DNA from 4 places in the Mesorhizobium sp. M0590 genome. Region 1 is predicted to be linked to each of the others. Evidence: predicted binding sites of a transcription regulator. Region 1 holds the regulator's gene; each other region holds the start of a gene.
The links. The regulator PhoB, encoded in region 1, activates phosphate uptake and scavenging genes when phosphate is short. The targets are predictions, from matches to a motif close to TGTCATNNANCTGTCAT.
Positions count from the first base shown of each region.

Region 1 (3,590 bases):
CGCTGGGTGGTGATCCGTTCGGTCGCCTACCGCGCCGCATTGTCCGGCATCGTCACCGGCATATTGCTGGCGATAGCACGCATTTCCGGCGAGACGGCGCCGCTGCTCTTCACCGCGCTCAACAACCAGTTCTGGAGCAGCAATATCAACGCGCCGATGGCCAGCCTGCCGGTGACCATCTTCCAGTTCGCTCTCAGCCCTTACGAGGAATGGCAGCAACTGGCGTGGACCGGCGCACTCATAATCACCCTGACGGTTCTGGGCTTGAGCATCCTCGCCCGCAGCCTTACCGGACGCAGAGAGGACAGATGACACAGATGTTGTCCCCAGACATGACGATGGCCGAAACGGTCGCCGAGAAGACGAAGATCGAGGTCAAGAATCTCAACTTCTACTACGGCCAGAGCAAGGCGCTGAAGGACATCAGCCTGTCGCTGCCTGAGCGCAGTGTCACGGCCTTCATCGGCCCTTCGGGCTGCGGGAAATCGACGCTGCTGCGTGTGTTCAACCGCATCTATGAGCTCTACCCAAAACAGACGGCCGAGGGCCAGGTGCTGCTCGACGGCAAGAACATTCTCGACCGGTCGCAGGATCTCAACCTCCTCAGGACCAAGATCGGCATGGTGTTCCAGAAGCCGACGCCGTTCCCGATGTCGATCTACGAGAACATCGCCTTCGGCGTCAGGCTCTACGAGAACCTCGGCAAGTCCGAGATGGACGGCCGCGTCGAACAGGCGTTGAAGCGCGCCGCGCTGTGGAGCGAGGTCAAGGACAAGCTCAACGCCAGCGGCTTGAGCCTATCTGGCGGCCAGCAGCAGCGGCTCTGTATCGCCCGCACCGTGGCCGTGAAGCCGGAAGTCATTCTGCTCGACGAACCGGCTTCGGCCCTCGACCCGCTGTCGACTGCCAAGATCGAGGAACTGATCGACGAATTGCAAGCCGACTACACGATCGTCATCGTCACCCACAACATGCAGCAGGCGGCGCGCGTGTCGCGCCAGACCGCCTTCATGTATCTGGGTGAACTGGTCGAGTTCGACCGGACCGAGAAGATCTTCACGTCGCCCCGCGAGAAGCGCACGCAGGACTACATCACTGGCCGCTTCGGCTGAGCCGTTCCGATCATGCATATGAGGACAGGACCATGGGCGAACACACAGTCGCTTCTTTCGACGAGGATCTCGAGCAGATCAGCAAGCTGATCCGCGACATGGCCGACCTCGCCGGTTCGATGGTCGGCGGGGCCACCAAGGCCCTGTTGAATTCCGACAACGTGCTGGCGCAACGCGTCGTTTCCGACGACGCCATCATGGATGCGCGTCAACGCGAACTGGACGACCGCGCCATAACCCTGATCGCCAAACGCCAGCCGATGGCCCACGATCTTCGCCATGTGGTCGGAGCGATCCGCATGGCGGGCGACCTCGAACGCATCGGCGATCTTGCCAAGAATATCGCCAAGCGCGTGAGTGCGGTCGGCCTCAGCGCCACGCCGCGGGACCTGTCGCATTCCATCGACGCGATGGCGCAGCTGGTTCTCATCCAGGTGCAGGGTGTCATCGAGGAATATGCTGCAGGCGATGCGGCCGCGTTGGCCAAGCTGCGTGCCGCCGACGAGCGCATCGACGTCAAATACACGTCCGTGTTCCGCGAGCTCTTGACCTACATGATGGAAGATCCGCGCAACATCACCGCTTGCACGCACCTGCTGTTCTGCGCCAAGAATCTGGAGCGGATCGGCGACCATGTCACCAACATCGCCGAAAATGCGTATTATGTGCTGACCGGCGAGCAATTGCCGGTCAATCGTCCGAAGCAGGACGAAACGACAATGTCCGCACCGGTGACATGATGGGGGTGCCCAGCCGATGATCGCACCACGCATAATGGTGGTGGAGGACGAGGAGCCGTTGGGTGTGCTGCTCCGCTACAATCTCGAATCCGAAGGCTACCAGGTCGAGGTGGTGACACGCGGCGACGAAGCCGAGATCCGTTTGCAGGAGAATGTGCCCGACCTTTTGGTGCTCGACTGGATGATACCAGCGGTTTCCGGCATCGAGCTCTGTCGTCGGTTGCGGGTGCGCCCCGAAACCGAGCGGCTGCCGATCATCATGCTGACCGCGCGCGGCGAGGAGAGCGACCGGGTGCGCGGTCTTTCGACCGGCGCCGACGACTATCTGGTCAAACCGTTTTCGACACCGGAATTCATGGCCAGGGTCAAGGCGCTGCTGCGGCGCGCCAAGCCGGAAGTGCTGTCCAGCGTGCTGAAGGTAGGCGACATCGTGCTCGATCGCGAATCGCACAGGGTCTATCGCAAGAAGAGCGAAATCAGGCTCGGGCCGACCGAATTCCGGCTGCTCGAGTTCATGATGCGGCATCCGGGCCGTGTCTTCTCGCGCAGCCAGTTACTCGATAATGTCTGGGGCGAGACAATCTACATCGACGAACGCACCGTCGACGTGCATGTCGGGCGGCTGCGCAAAGCCGTCAACAACGGCCGGATGCCGGATGTCATCCGCACCATCCGCGGTGCCGGCTATGCGATCAGGGAAGATTGACCCGCCTGGTCAGGCTACGTTCTTTCTGACGCTGGGCCTCATTTGCGCGCCCGGCGCGAAAATCTCCTGGTCGACGAAGCTTAACGCCCGCATCGCGCAGCCTTCGCGGATCAGCGGCAATTCGTTCGGCTCTGTATCGAAGGAGATCGAGCCTGAATGCTGGCCGCCGGCGGTCTGGGCGATTGCCTTCCGCATGGCCGGCTCGATCAGATCGAAGGCGGCGGCACTGGCGCCGACCATCGCGACCGGTGCCGGATCGATCAGCGCGAACAGCGAGCCGAGACCGAAACCCAGCGCTTCGCCGGCCTTGCGGTAGGCCTCGCGTTCCGGCCCATCTTTCTCGCGCGCCCGGGCCGCCAGTGCTCGCATGTCGGCGTCGCTGACGTCGGCGATCGGTTCGCTTTCTTCGCTCATCTGCCTGGCGTTGCGCCAGATGGCGTAGTTGCCGGCATAGGCCTCGATGCAGCCGCGCCGCCCGCAACGGCAGAGCGCGCCGCCCGGACGATGGATCATGTGGCCAAATTCGCCACCCGAGGAATGCGTCCCGGTGAACAGTTCGCCCTTCAGCACCAGCCCCATGCCGATGCCATGCGAAAGCAGGATGGCGATGAAGTCGTCGCGATAGCGATCCGGATTGCGCCAGCGCAAAGCCACCGCCATCATGTTGCAGTCGTTCTCCACCGTTGCCGGGATGCCGAATTCGTCCTCCAGCATGTCGGCAAAGGCGATGTCGGTCTGCGGCGTGATCGGCGACCACAGCATGGCGCGTGCAGGGGAGTCGGTAATGCCCTGAATCGCCAGGGCGATGCGGGCGACACTGCGGACGTCAAGGTCTGGATCCTGCAGCCGGCGCCGGACGATGGCCATGCATTCACGGATCAGCTCGTCGCGCGGCATGGTCAGCGTGTCCAGCCGGCGCTGTTCCTCGGCGACCACCTGTCCCGTATAGTCGATAATGGCGGCCGACAGGAAATTCAGCGACAACACCACGGTCAGCACCGCCGCCGCTTCCGGGTTGAGGGCGAGGCCGAC
Region 1 is NZ_JAMYQN010000001.1:221,525-225,114, reverse strand. Features, by position in the region: gene pstA (phosphate ABC transporter permease PstA) at 1-312, shown strand, start outside; gene pstB (phosphate ABC transporter ATP-binding protein PstB) at 309-1,112, shown strand; gene phoU (phosphate signaling complex protein PhoU) at 1,145-1,852, shown strand; gene phoB (phosphate regulon transcriptional regulator PhoB) at 1,869-2,558, shown strand; gene NKI52_RS01100 (ROK family protein) at 2,568-3,590, opposite strand, start outside.

Region 2 (3,590 bases), 260 kb from region 1:
TGCGAAAGAGGAGGCGAGCCACCAAATAAAGTCACCAAATCTTAAATGTCTTGGTGTGAAGTGGAATTATTAACCAAGGCGGAACCTTTCATGGTCCGGACAGTTCGAATTTCATGATCGAGATAGGCATCAAACTCCGGCCGATTTTGGCATGTACCGCGCTCGCCGTCCTCCTCGCGGCCGGCGCGGCGCAGTCGGCGGCGTCGTTCAAGGAGACGCGGTCTGCTTTGCCGTCCGACAAGCCGTCGGCGGAGCAGCTTTTTGCCGATGCTCCCGATGGCGTCGATCCGGTGGTGACCGGGCCGGTCAGCGCCGCCTTCAAGCAGCGGCAGCAAAATGCCGGATGCGACAGCGCCGTCTGGCCCAACATTCCCGTCGTCTGCTATCCCGATTGATATACGCCCTACCCTCGGGCTGGCCCGAGGGTAGTGGCGCCGTCGCTCACGCCGACCGCACCGGATCGAGCGTGACCTTGTAGAGTTCGCTGTCGTCGCGATCCATCAGCCGCACCGTCAACTGCTCGGTGGCGCCATCGATTTCGACGAGCCCGAAGAACTGCAGGCCGGCCGAAGGCGCCAGGTTTTGACCCTGTTCGGCAGTTGGTGCCTTTATGAACTTCAGCTCCGGGCCGAATGTCATATCGAAACCATTAGGCCCGAACGTGCCGGAATGGATCGGACCCGAAACGAATTCCCAAAACGGATTGAAGTCCTGGAACTGCGCCTTGTCCGGATTGTAGTAATGCGCGGCTGTGTAATGCACGTCTGCGGTGAGCCAGACAGTGTTGCTGATACCCGCATTCTTTATATAGCGAAGAAGGTCGGCAATTTCCAGCTCACGCCCTTTGGCCGGGCCATTGTCGCCATTGCTGACCGCCTCGGCCCCTACCTTCTTGGTGCCGTCGTTCCAGACGACGAGGCCGAGCGGCATGTCGGCGGCGATGATTTTCCAGGTTGCGTTGGAATTCGCCAGTTCACGCTTCAGCCATTTGATCTGCTGTTCACCGAGGATGCGCGATTGCGGCGTCATCGTCTCCTGCATATCCGGACCGTTGGGGCCGCGGTAGGAACGCATGTCGAGGAAGAACACGTCGAGCAGCGGACCATAGGCGATCTTGCGGTAGACGCGGCCGGGCTCCGACGGCTCGTAACGGATCGTCGTCATTTCGTGGAAGGCGCGCGCCGCACGTGCCGTCAGCACATGGATGGATTTTTCAGTGTAGCGATCGTCGGCGCTCAGGTCCTTCGAGTCCGACCAGTTGTTCAGCACCTCGTGGTCATCCCACTGATAGAAGGTCGGACAGATGGCGCTGAGCGCCAGCACATGCCTGTCCATCATGTTGTATTTCCACTGCGCCCGGTATTCGTCCAGCGTCTCGGCAACCTTGCGCTTCTCGTCGATCAGCACTTTGTTTTTCCACTTGCCGCCGTTGGGCAGGTCGACCTCGTCCTTCATCGCACCATCGGCATAGATCGTATCGCCCGAATGCAGGAAGAAGTCGGGCGTGTGCTTGGCAATGGTGGCGTAGGTCTTCATGCCGGTCTCGTCGATGCCCCAGCCTTGGCCGGCGGTGTCGCCCGACCAAGCAAAGCGAATGTCGCGCTTCGAGGCAGGTGCCGTGCGGAAGCGGCCCACGACCGGCTCGGAAACGGCGTTGATGTCGGCAAGATCGGCCGCGACCATGCGGTAGAAGATGTCCTGGTCGGAGGCGAGATCGGTAAGCAGCCGCTTCACCGTATAATCGCTGGCCGGCGAGGTATCGAGCGGCGCCAGGCGGACGGCATTGGTGAAGCTTTCGGTCGGCGACACCTCGAACATGACGCGCGACGGCCGGTCGGTGCGTGTCCAGACCATGCCGCTGGTGGCGTCGACGTCGCCGGACTGGATGCCATGGGTGAAAGCCGGGCGCTGATTGGCGCGCGAGTAATAGGGAAGCGCCAGGCCCGAGGCGCCGACCAGGCCAACGGCGCTGGCCGACGTGACGAAAGCGCGCCGCGTCATCGAAATCTTGTTCATGGCTGTCTCCTGGATGGCATTGAACGTCGCCGCCAAGCTCCAGCTTCAATGTTTCAGGCACATTTCGAAACGATGAAGGTTTCGTAACAACCAACAGGAGCGCTAGCTCTTTCCTTCTCCCCTTGTGGGAGAAGGTGGATTGGCGCGCAGCGCCAAGACGGTTGAGGGGTGCTGGACGGAGTGCCGGCGGTTCCAAGCTGGAACACCCCTCATCCGGCCGAGCTTCGCTCGGCCACCTTCTCCCACAAGGGGAGAAGGGAAAGCCGCACCGTTGGCGCACCCCTAAGCCGCTTGCGGTTCCGGGTCGAACGCCTGGCGGCTGGTGTTGATCAGCAGCGAAATGCAGGCGGCGGCAATCGCGGTCATGCCTGCTATCATGAAGGCAAGCTCGTAATTGCCTTGCAGCTCGCGCATGGTGCCGCCGAAGAAGGCCGCTGTCGCGGCGCCAACCTGATGGCCTGCGACGATCCAGCCGAAGACGATCGGCCCGCTGCGGTCGCCGAACGCCTCGTTGGAAAGCCTGAGCGTCGGCGGCACCGTGGCGATCCAGTCCAGTCCGTAAAACACGGCGAAGATGATCAGGCTGGTCGCCGAGAAGCCGGAATAGGGCAAATAGATCAGCGACAGGCCGCGAATACCGTAATAGACGCCGAGCAGCTTGCGCGGGTCGAAACGGTCGGTGAGCCAGCCCGACAGCGTCGTGCCGATAAGATCGAAGATGCCCATCATCGAGAGCAGGCCTGCAGCCTGCACTTCGCCAATGCCCATATCGCCGCAAAAGGCGATCAGGTGAGTGCCGACCAACCCGTTGGTGGTGAAGCCGCAGACGAAGAAAGTGGCGAACAGATACCAGAACACGCGCGTGCCGGCGGCGCGGCGCAGCGTGCTCAGCGTGTGCGAAAGGAAATTGCCTTGCGAGGCTGGCGGCACCGGCGGCACGTCGTCGGCATCGGCGCCATAGCGGACCATGCCGATCGACGCCGGGCGCTCCGGCACCAGCATATAGACCAGCGGCACCAGGCAGGCGGTGGCCACGGCAATGGCGATGGCGACCGGCTTCCAGCCGCCCGACTGGGCGAGCGAGGCGAGCAGCGGCAGGAAGACCAGCAGCCCGGTGGCACTGGACGCCGACATCAGTCCCATCACCAAGCCGCGATTGGTCTTGAACCAGCGGTTGACGATGGTCGCGCCGAGCACGGTGGCGACGGCGCCCGAGCTGACGCCGGAAAACACGCCCCAGGTGAGGAGCAGATGCCACGGTTTGGTCATCAACAGGCTGAGCGCGGTCGATCCCGACATCAACAGCAGCGCGGCAAGCAAGGTGCGGCGCAGCCCGATCCGCTCCATCAGCGCCGCGGCAAACGGCCCGGTCAGGCCATAGAGGAAGATGCCGGTGGCCGCCGCCAGCGACACCACGTCGCGCCGCCAGCCGAAACTGTTCTCCAGCGGCAGCATCATGACTGCCGGCGCCGAACGCAGGCCCGCTGCGATCAGCAGGCAAAGGAAGATGACGGCGACCACTACGAAAGCGTAGCGCTGGCCAAACGGGCGGGATTGAGCTATCATGTTACTGA
Region 2 is NZ_JAMYQN010000001.1:478,828-482,417, forward strand. Features, by position in the region: gene NKI52_RS02410 (hypothetical protein) at 114-395, shown strand; gene NKI52_RS02415 (alkaline phosphatase D family protein) at 442-2,016, opposite strand; gene NKI52_RS02420 (MFS transporter) at 2,299-3,582, opposite strand.
Region 2: the regulator PhoB is predicted to act here: its motif matches at 2,089-2,105, upstream of NKI52_RS02415 (alkaline phosphatase D family protein).

Region 3 (3,590 bases), on a different contig from region 1:
TGGGCCTCGACTAAGCCGGCAGTTGCCGGCTCAGGCGGCGGGCGCGGCTTTCCTCAGCTGCGCCCGCGCATCCGTGATCGAGGCGGCATAAGTCACCAGCGGCCGCTTGACACCGTGGTTGATCAGCATGCGGCGTATCCTGCGGTGAAGCGCCTGATATAATGAAGCGAACGCCGGCGCGGCTCGCCTTGTGGGCCGCACCCTCGATGACATTTGCTGCCGTCGAATCGAAGAACGGCACCGCCGAACAGTCGAGGATGAAGTTCCGGCGCTGGCGCGGTCGGCGAGGTCTTCCTGCACCAAGGATTGATGGTCTGCCTCCAAACATGCAGCACTCTTTGCCAGCCGATGCGCTGTCATGCTACAAACCTCGGCATCGTTTGGCGGGACATCCACTGCGATCCCGAATGCACAGGCACGACTTCAAAAGGATGAGCGGGTGAAGATATTCAAAGCGTTGGCGACCTCGACAGCTTGCTGTCGATGGTTTTCCTGCTGGCAGGCTGCGGTCATGGCCTGATCAATAGGCTGATTTGAGTCAGGTGCCGTCGGCCCGCCCAAGCCATCGCTGCAGGAACCGTGCCGCAAGCCAGCACAGCATCGCCCAGGCAAAGCCGGCGCACCAGCCGGCCAATACGTCGGACGGCCAGTGGACGCCGAGATAGATGCGGCTGATGCCGACCACCACCGTCGTCAGCACCGCCAGCCCGAGTACATAGATCTTCGTTGTCCGCCCGGGCAAAAACCGCGCCGCCATGCTGCCCAGCGTCAAATATGTCACCGCCGACAGCATGGCGTGGCCGCTCGGAAACGAAAGCGATGCCACATCGGCGAGATGCGAGACCAGATCAGGGCGCGGTCGGTCGATATCGAATTTCAGCACGCTTGACAGGAGCTGGCCGCCCGCTACCGCGACGAACATGAGAAGCGCCGCGCCTGGCCTGCGGATAAGGAGCAGATAGACGATCATTGCTGCCGTGATCAGCACCAGTACGCTGGCGCTGCCGAGGCTGGTGATGTCGCGCATCGCCCCTTCCAGCCACGCCGGTCCGATCGGATTGTCGGGCTGCCCGGCCTCGCGGAAGGCAAGCAGGATTTCGGTGTCGAAGGCATGCGGCGTGGTGGCCCGCGCCAGCTCCATCAGCTCCTCGAACCCCCACAGCCCGCCGGCAATGACCAGCCCGGCAAGCAGAACCGGGAACTCCAGCCAGTTGCGCAGTCTGCTTGCAATCTTCTTCATCGGCCCGATCGCAGTTACAGCCTTTGCAGATAGGGCCCGAGCGTGATCAGCGCCACAGCTGCGATGGCAAGCACGATGCCGGTTGCCTGTAAGGCATTGACGCGCTCGCCGAAGAAGACCAGCGCCACCACATTCACCGACACCAGCTGGATCACCGCCGACAGGCTGAACGACACCGACATGCCGAATTCACGGATCAGCCTCAGCATGATCAGATTGCCCAGCGAATAGAGCGCCAACGTCAGCACAATCTTGCCGAGGCTCGGCGCCAGCCCCCACTGTTTTGCGGCCATCGCCGCCAGCAGGAAGATCACCGTCGAAACGCAGAGCTGCCCAAGTCCCCAGAAACTCACTTTTGTTCTCTCCCGATGTGTCCCTACGCGCCTGCCGCAGCTCTTGTTTCCGAAGCGACGGTCGCGGTCAAGCGGGGCCGATGTTGGATACGAAATCGCAGGTGGCAATTAGCCGGCATGTCATCAAACTGTGACCTGCCGGCGATACCGGACTGGCCAGGCAACACGCTCCAGCAATCCATCCAGCCAGAGGCAGGCCCTATGACCGAACATCGCACCCCTGACGCCCATTTCCGAACCAGCCTGCTCGAGGAAAACGACGGGCCAGGAGCCAATCTCACCGACAACCGCACCATGGGTGAGATCATCGCCGCGCGGTTCTCGCGCCGCGGCTTCCTCAAGAGCTCGCTTGCCGTCTCGGCCATAGCCGCTACCGTCAGCCCGCTGGCGCTGATCACCGCCGACAACGCCCGCGCCGCCGAAGGCTCCGCCTTCGCTTTTGACGAGCTCGAGGCCGGCATCGACGACAAGCATCACGTCGCACCCGGCTATGACGCCGATGTACTGCTGCGCTGGGGCGATCCGCTGTTCGCCGATTCGCCGGAATTCGATCCGAGAAAACAGTCGGCGGAAGCCCAGGCCAGACAATTCGGCTACAACAACGACTATGTCGGCTATATCCCGATCGACGGCTCGGCCGAGCACGGCCTGCTGGTGGTCAACCACGAATACACCAATCCGCACCTGATGTTTCCGGGCCTCGTCACCATCGTCGACGGCAAGGCCAAGCAGGCGCCCCTCAGCAAGGAACAAGTCGACGTCGAGATGACGGCGCATGGCGGCACTATCGTCGAGATACGCAAGGTATCAGGCAAATGGCAGGTCGTTCGCGACGGCAAGCTCAACCGCCGCATCACCTCCAACACCGAGATCGCGCTCTCCGGCCCGGTCGCCGGCCACGACCGCGTCAAGACCAGCGCCGATCCGACCGGCACGAAGGTCATCGGCACCGTCAACAATTGTGCTGGCGGCGTCACGCCGTGGGGCACCTATGTCATGGCCGAGGAGAACATCCACGGCTATTTCTCGGGCGAGCTGCCGCAGGGGCATAAGGAAGCCGCCAATTACAAGCGCCTCGGCATTCCCGAAGGTGCCTATGAATGGGCAGCGCATTACGACCGTTTCGACATCGGCAAGGAGCCGAACGAGCCGAACCGCTTCGGCTGGATCGTCGAGGTCGACGTCCAGGCTCCGACTTCGGCGCCGAGGAAGCGCACCGCGATGGGGCGCTTCAAGCATGAGGGCGCCGAATCGATCGTCGCCAAGGATGGCCGTGTCGTCTTCTATCTCGGCGACGACGAGCGCTTCGACTATGTGTATAAGTTCGTCACCACAGGCAAGTTCGATCCGGACAACCGCGCCGCCAACATGGATTTGCTCGACGACGGCACCTTGCATGTCGCCAAGTTCGCCGAGGACGGTTCGGTCGAATGGCTGCCGATCGTCTTCGGCCAAGGGCCGCTGACGGCGGAGAACGGCTTTGCCAGCCAGGCCGACGTGCTGATCGAGACGCGCCGCGCCGCCGACCTGCTCGGCGCCACCAAGATGGACCGTCCGGAAGACATCCAGCCCAATGCCACCAACGGCAGGGTCTATGTCATGCTGACCAACAATTCGAAGCGCAAGGCCGACCAGGTCGACGCCGCCAACCCGCGTGCCGAAAATGCCTTTGGCCACATCATCGAGATCGTCGAGGACGGCGGTGATTTCACCGCGACAAAGGGCAGGTGGGAAATCCTGCTGAAATGCGGCGATCCCGCTGTGGCCGACGTCGGCGCCACCTTCTCGACCGCAACCACCGCCAATGGCTGGTTCGGCATGCCGGATAATTGCGCGGTCGATTCGGCCGGCCGCCTCTGGGTCGCCACCGACGGCCAAGGCCCGAAAGCCACCGGCCGCACCGATGGTCTGTGGGCTGTCGATACGGAGGGGAAGGCACGGGCGACATCAAAGCTGTTCTTCCGCGTGCCGATCGGCGCCGAAATGTGCGGTCCCCT
Region 3 is NZ_JAMYQN010000002.1:573,017-576,606, reverse strand. Features, by position in the region: gene NKI52_RS06515 (SMP-30/gluconolactonase/LRE family protein) at 1-14, shown strand, start outside; partial or broken gene NKI52_RS06510 (sodium-independent anion transporter) at 31-280, opposite strand; gene NKI52_RS06505 (phosphatase PAP2 family protein) at 539-1,240, opposite strand; gene NKI52_RS06500 (hypothetical protein) at 1,255-1,593, opposite strand; gene NKI52_RS06495 (PhoX family protein) at 1,795-3,590, shown strand, end outside.
Region 3: the regulator PhoB is predicted to act here: its motif matches at 1,712-1,728, upstream of NKI52_RS06495 (PhoX family protein).

Region 4 (3,590 bases), on a different contig from region 1:
GGTCAGCTCGCCGGCGCGGATCGAGGCATAGGCGTCGGAGATGCCGTCGGTGCCGAACACGGCGACCTTGTCCTGCAGCCCGGCAGCCTTGACCGCCTCGACGATGCCCAGCGCCATGCCGTCATTGTTGGCATAGAAGCCGATCAGGTCGGGGTGCTGCTGCAGGATGTTGGTGGCAGCGTCGTAGGAGGTCTGGCGATCCCAGTTGCCGGGGACGCTGGCGACGACCTCGAACTTGCCGGCCTCGGTGACCGTGGTCTTGAAACCGTCGGTACGCTGGACGGCGGCGTAGACGCCGGCCTGGCCTTCGACGATGGCGACCTTGCCGCCGTCCGGCCGATTCTTGATGAACCATTTGGCGACGCGCACGCCGTTGTCGCGCTGGACATTGCCGACATAGTGCTCGGCCTGCGGGATGACCGCGTCGTTGACGTTGACCACCGGCACATTGGCGGCCTTGGCCTGTTCCATGATCGGCTGCAGGTTGGAGTCGGTCTGCGGCGAAACGAGCAGCACGTTGTAGCCTTGCGTGACCAGGCCTTCGGCGATGGTGAGCTGGCCGAGCTGGTCGCCCTCGCTCTGCGCCGCCTGGTAGACCACGGGCACGCCGGTGCGGTCGCCGAACGATTTGTAGCCCTCTCCCAGCGAACGCCAGTATTCGTTGGTCAGCGTCTTGGAGACCGCACCCGCCTTGGTGCCCTCGGGCAGCTTGGGGAAAGCCCCGAACTTGGCCTCGACCTGCGACCAGTCGATGCGATCCTTCTCGGTGTCGGAATTGAGCGGCGCGAGGTCCGCGGAAAACGACGAGCCTATAGACAGCGCCATCAGGGCAGCGGTGGCGGTGGCAAGCAGAAATTTCATGGTCTTTCCTCCCTGGTTGAAAACGGCGATGGCGCCGGAGCTTCAGCTGTCCGGCCCGAGCATGGCTTCCTGGATGATGGCCTGCGAGGCGACCGCGTCCTGACGGTCGACGGCAGTGGACAGGCGATTGTCCTTTTCCAGCCGATCGACGACGCGCAGCATGCGCTTGACGGTCGCGATGTTGACTTCGCATTCGTGGACCGGATCGAGCCCGGTCATGTCGGGGAACGTGTCGAAGTAGATGGCACCGGCGTAGCCGTCGCGGCGGATCTGCCTGAGCAGCTCGATCGTCTGCAGCGTATGCACCGCGCCGACCATCAAGCCGTCGTCGCGCTTGGCGTAGCCATCGTTGAGATGCACGCCGAGCAGCTTGCTATGACGCGCCACAAGTGCTGCGGCAAAGGCCGGCTGCTCGTCGGCATAGAGCACATGGGCGAAATCGAGCGTCACGCCGAGATTGGGCAGGCCGATCTCACGGATCGCCAGCAAAGTCGTCGCCGCGTCGGGCATCAGGCTGTAAGAGCGCGGCTCGTTGGGCTTGTACTCCAGGCTGATCTGGCAATCGGGGTCATGCGCCGAAACTTCACGAATTCCATCGATTTCGTGTTGCCAGAGCGTCGCATAATCGGCCTGGAAAGCATAATCGAAGCCATCCTGCCCGAGCCACAGCGTCATCAGGCTGGCGCCAGCCTCGCGCGCGGCGTCGATCCCGGCCTTGGTCATGTCGATGGCCTCGCGGCGAACGGCCGGATCCGGATTGGTGAAGGCGCCGAGCTTGAAGGCCGGGTTGGAGTAGTAGCGCATGGCGAAACCATTGATGGAAAGCCCGAGATCGCCGAGTTTGCGCGCCATTTCCGCAGGATTTTCATCGACATGGTCGGGAAAGTTGAGGTCGAGATCGGTCAACTCTGCAACCTTCGCCGCACGTGCCGCCATTTGCAGCATGGACGGTTTGCCGACAAGATCGGGCCACTCGGCCTGTGGCCGCGAGGCAAAGGAATTGAGGCGGGTGGCGAAACGGCAGACTGTCATCGGTGACCTTTCATCGTCATGACTTCACATAAAAACGATCATTTGTAAAGTTGCTAATTGTGTTCTCGGCGGCGGCGGATTCGCCATGCCCAGCCAGTTGCCACCACGCTGGGACAAGCAAGCGCGGCACTGTCACGCAAGTATCATGTTCGCATCCTAGATCGCTTCTCCGAAGGCTTTCGCGGCATCCTCGATGCGACGCGGCGCTTTTCGGGCCCCGGCAGCTTTGTCTCAAAAGAGGATATCCATGAAAAACCTGCACCGAACCGCGTCCCTCGCCGTCGCGCTGGCGATGTTCACCGCCTTGACGCCGGCCTTGGCTGAAAACGCCGCGACCGTCGGCGGCGTCAGCTTCGTCAACAAGGGCCTGGTCGGTGTCGGCCGCATCCCGGCCAGCCAGAAGGACAAGTTCGGCGAGACGTTTGGCTCGGGCTCGGGCATGTCGATCGACGCTGCCGGCTGGACGCATGGCGCCGATGGCTACAAGGGCTCGTTATGGCTGCTGCCGGATCGCGGCTACAATGTCGTCGGCACCACCGATTACCGTCCGCGCCTCAACACGATCGCCATCGAGTTCGCCCCGATCGCGCCGGGTGCGGCACCGGCCACCGGCCAGGAACAATCGGGCCTCAAGGCGACGCTTGCCGACACCATGCTTTTGACCGACGACAAGGGCGCCGACGCAACCGGGCTCGATCCGCTCAACGGCGTGCGTGCCGCGACCGACGACATGCCGATCCTGCCCGAAGCCAACGGCAAGCTCGCGCTCGATAACGAAGCGATCGCACGGCTGCCCGACGGCACGATGTTCATCTCGGACGAATACGGTCCGAACATCTACCGCTTCTCCGCCGATGGGCGTCTGATGTCGGCAACGCAGCCGCCGGCGGCGCTTGTCCCGATGCGTCACGGGACGCCAAACTTTGCTTCCAACAATCCGGGACCTGGCGCGGCAGACCCAGATCCGAAGGATCCCGAAACCGGCCGTCAGAACAACCAGGGCCTCGAAGGCATGGCGCTGACGCCGGACGGGAAGTTCCTGATTGCCGTGCTGCAGTCGGCCCCAAGGCAGGATGGCGGCGATTCCGCCTCGACGCGCCAGAACACGCGCGTGCTGGTCTACGATGCCTCGGATCCCGGCCAGCTCAAGCTCGCGCATGAATATGTCGTGCCGCTGCCGGTGTTCACCGATGCCAAGGGCAAAACCAAGATCGCCGCGCAGAGTGAAATCGTGGCGCTGTCGGACAAGACCTTCCTGATGCTGGCGCGCGACAGCGGCAACGGCCAGGGGCTGAAGGGCGACACCTCGCTCCATCGCGAGATCAGCGTCGTCGATGTGTCGGCGGCAACCGACATCGCCGGCACAGAGTTCGACAAGGACAAGCCGCTGGCGCCCAAGGGTGAGCTCGATCCATCGGTGACGCCGGCCAAGCTGACGCCGTTCATCGACATCAACGACAAGAGCGAGCTCGGCCGCTTCGGGTTGCACAATGGCGCGCCCAACGACCGCAACAACCTTTCGGAGAAATGGGAGGCGATGTCGGTGGTGAGCGTCCTCGATCCAAAGCTGCCCGACGACTATTTCCTGTTCGTCGCCAATGACAATGACTTCCTCACGCAGGACGGCTTCCAGGTCGGCGCGGCCTACAAGGCCGAGGATGGCGCCGATGTCGACACCATGTTCCTGGTCTATCAGG
Region 4 is NZ_JAMYQN010000012.1:65,777-69,366, reverse strand. Features, by position in the region: gene NKI52_RS20315 (sugar ABC transporter substrate-binding protein) at 1-861, opposite strand, end outside; gene NKI52_RS20310 (TIM barrel protein) at 904-1,893, opposite strand; gene NKI52_RS20305 (esterase-like activity of phytase family protein) at 2,141-3,590, shown strand, end outside.
Region 4: the regulator PhoB is predicted to act here: its motif matches at 2,024-2,040, upstream of NKI52_RS20305 (esterase-like activity of phytase family protein).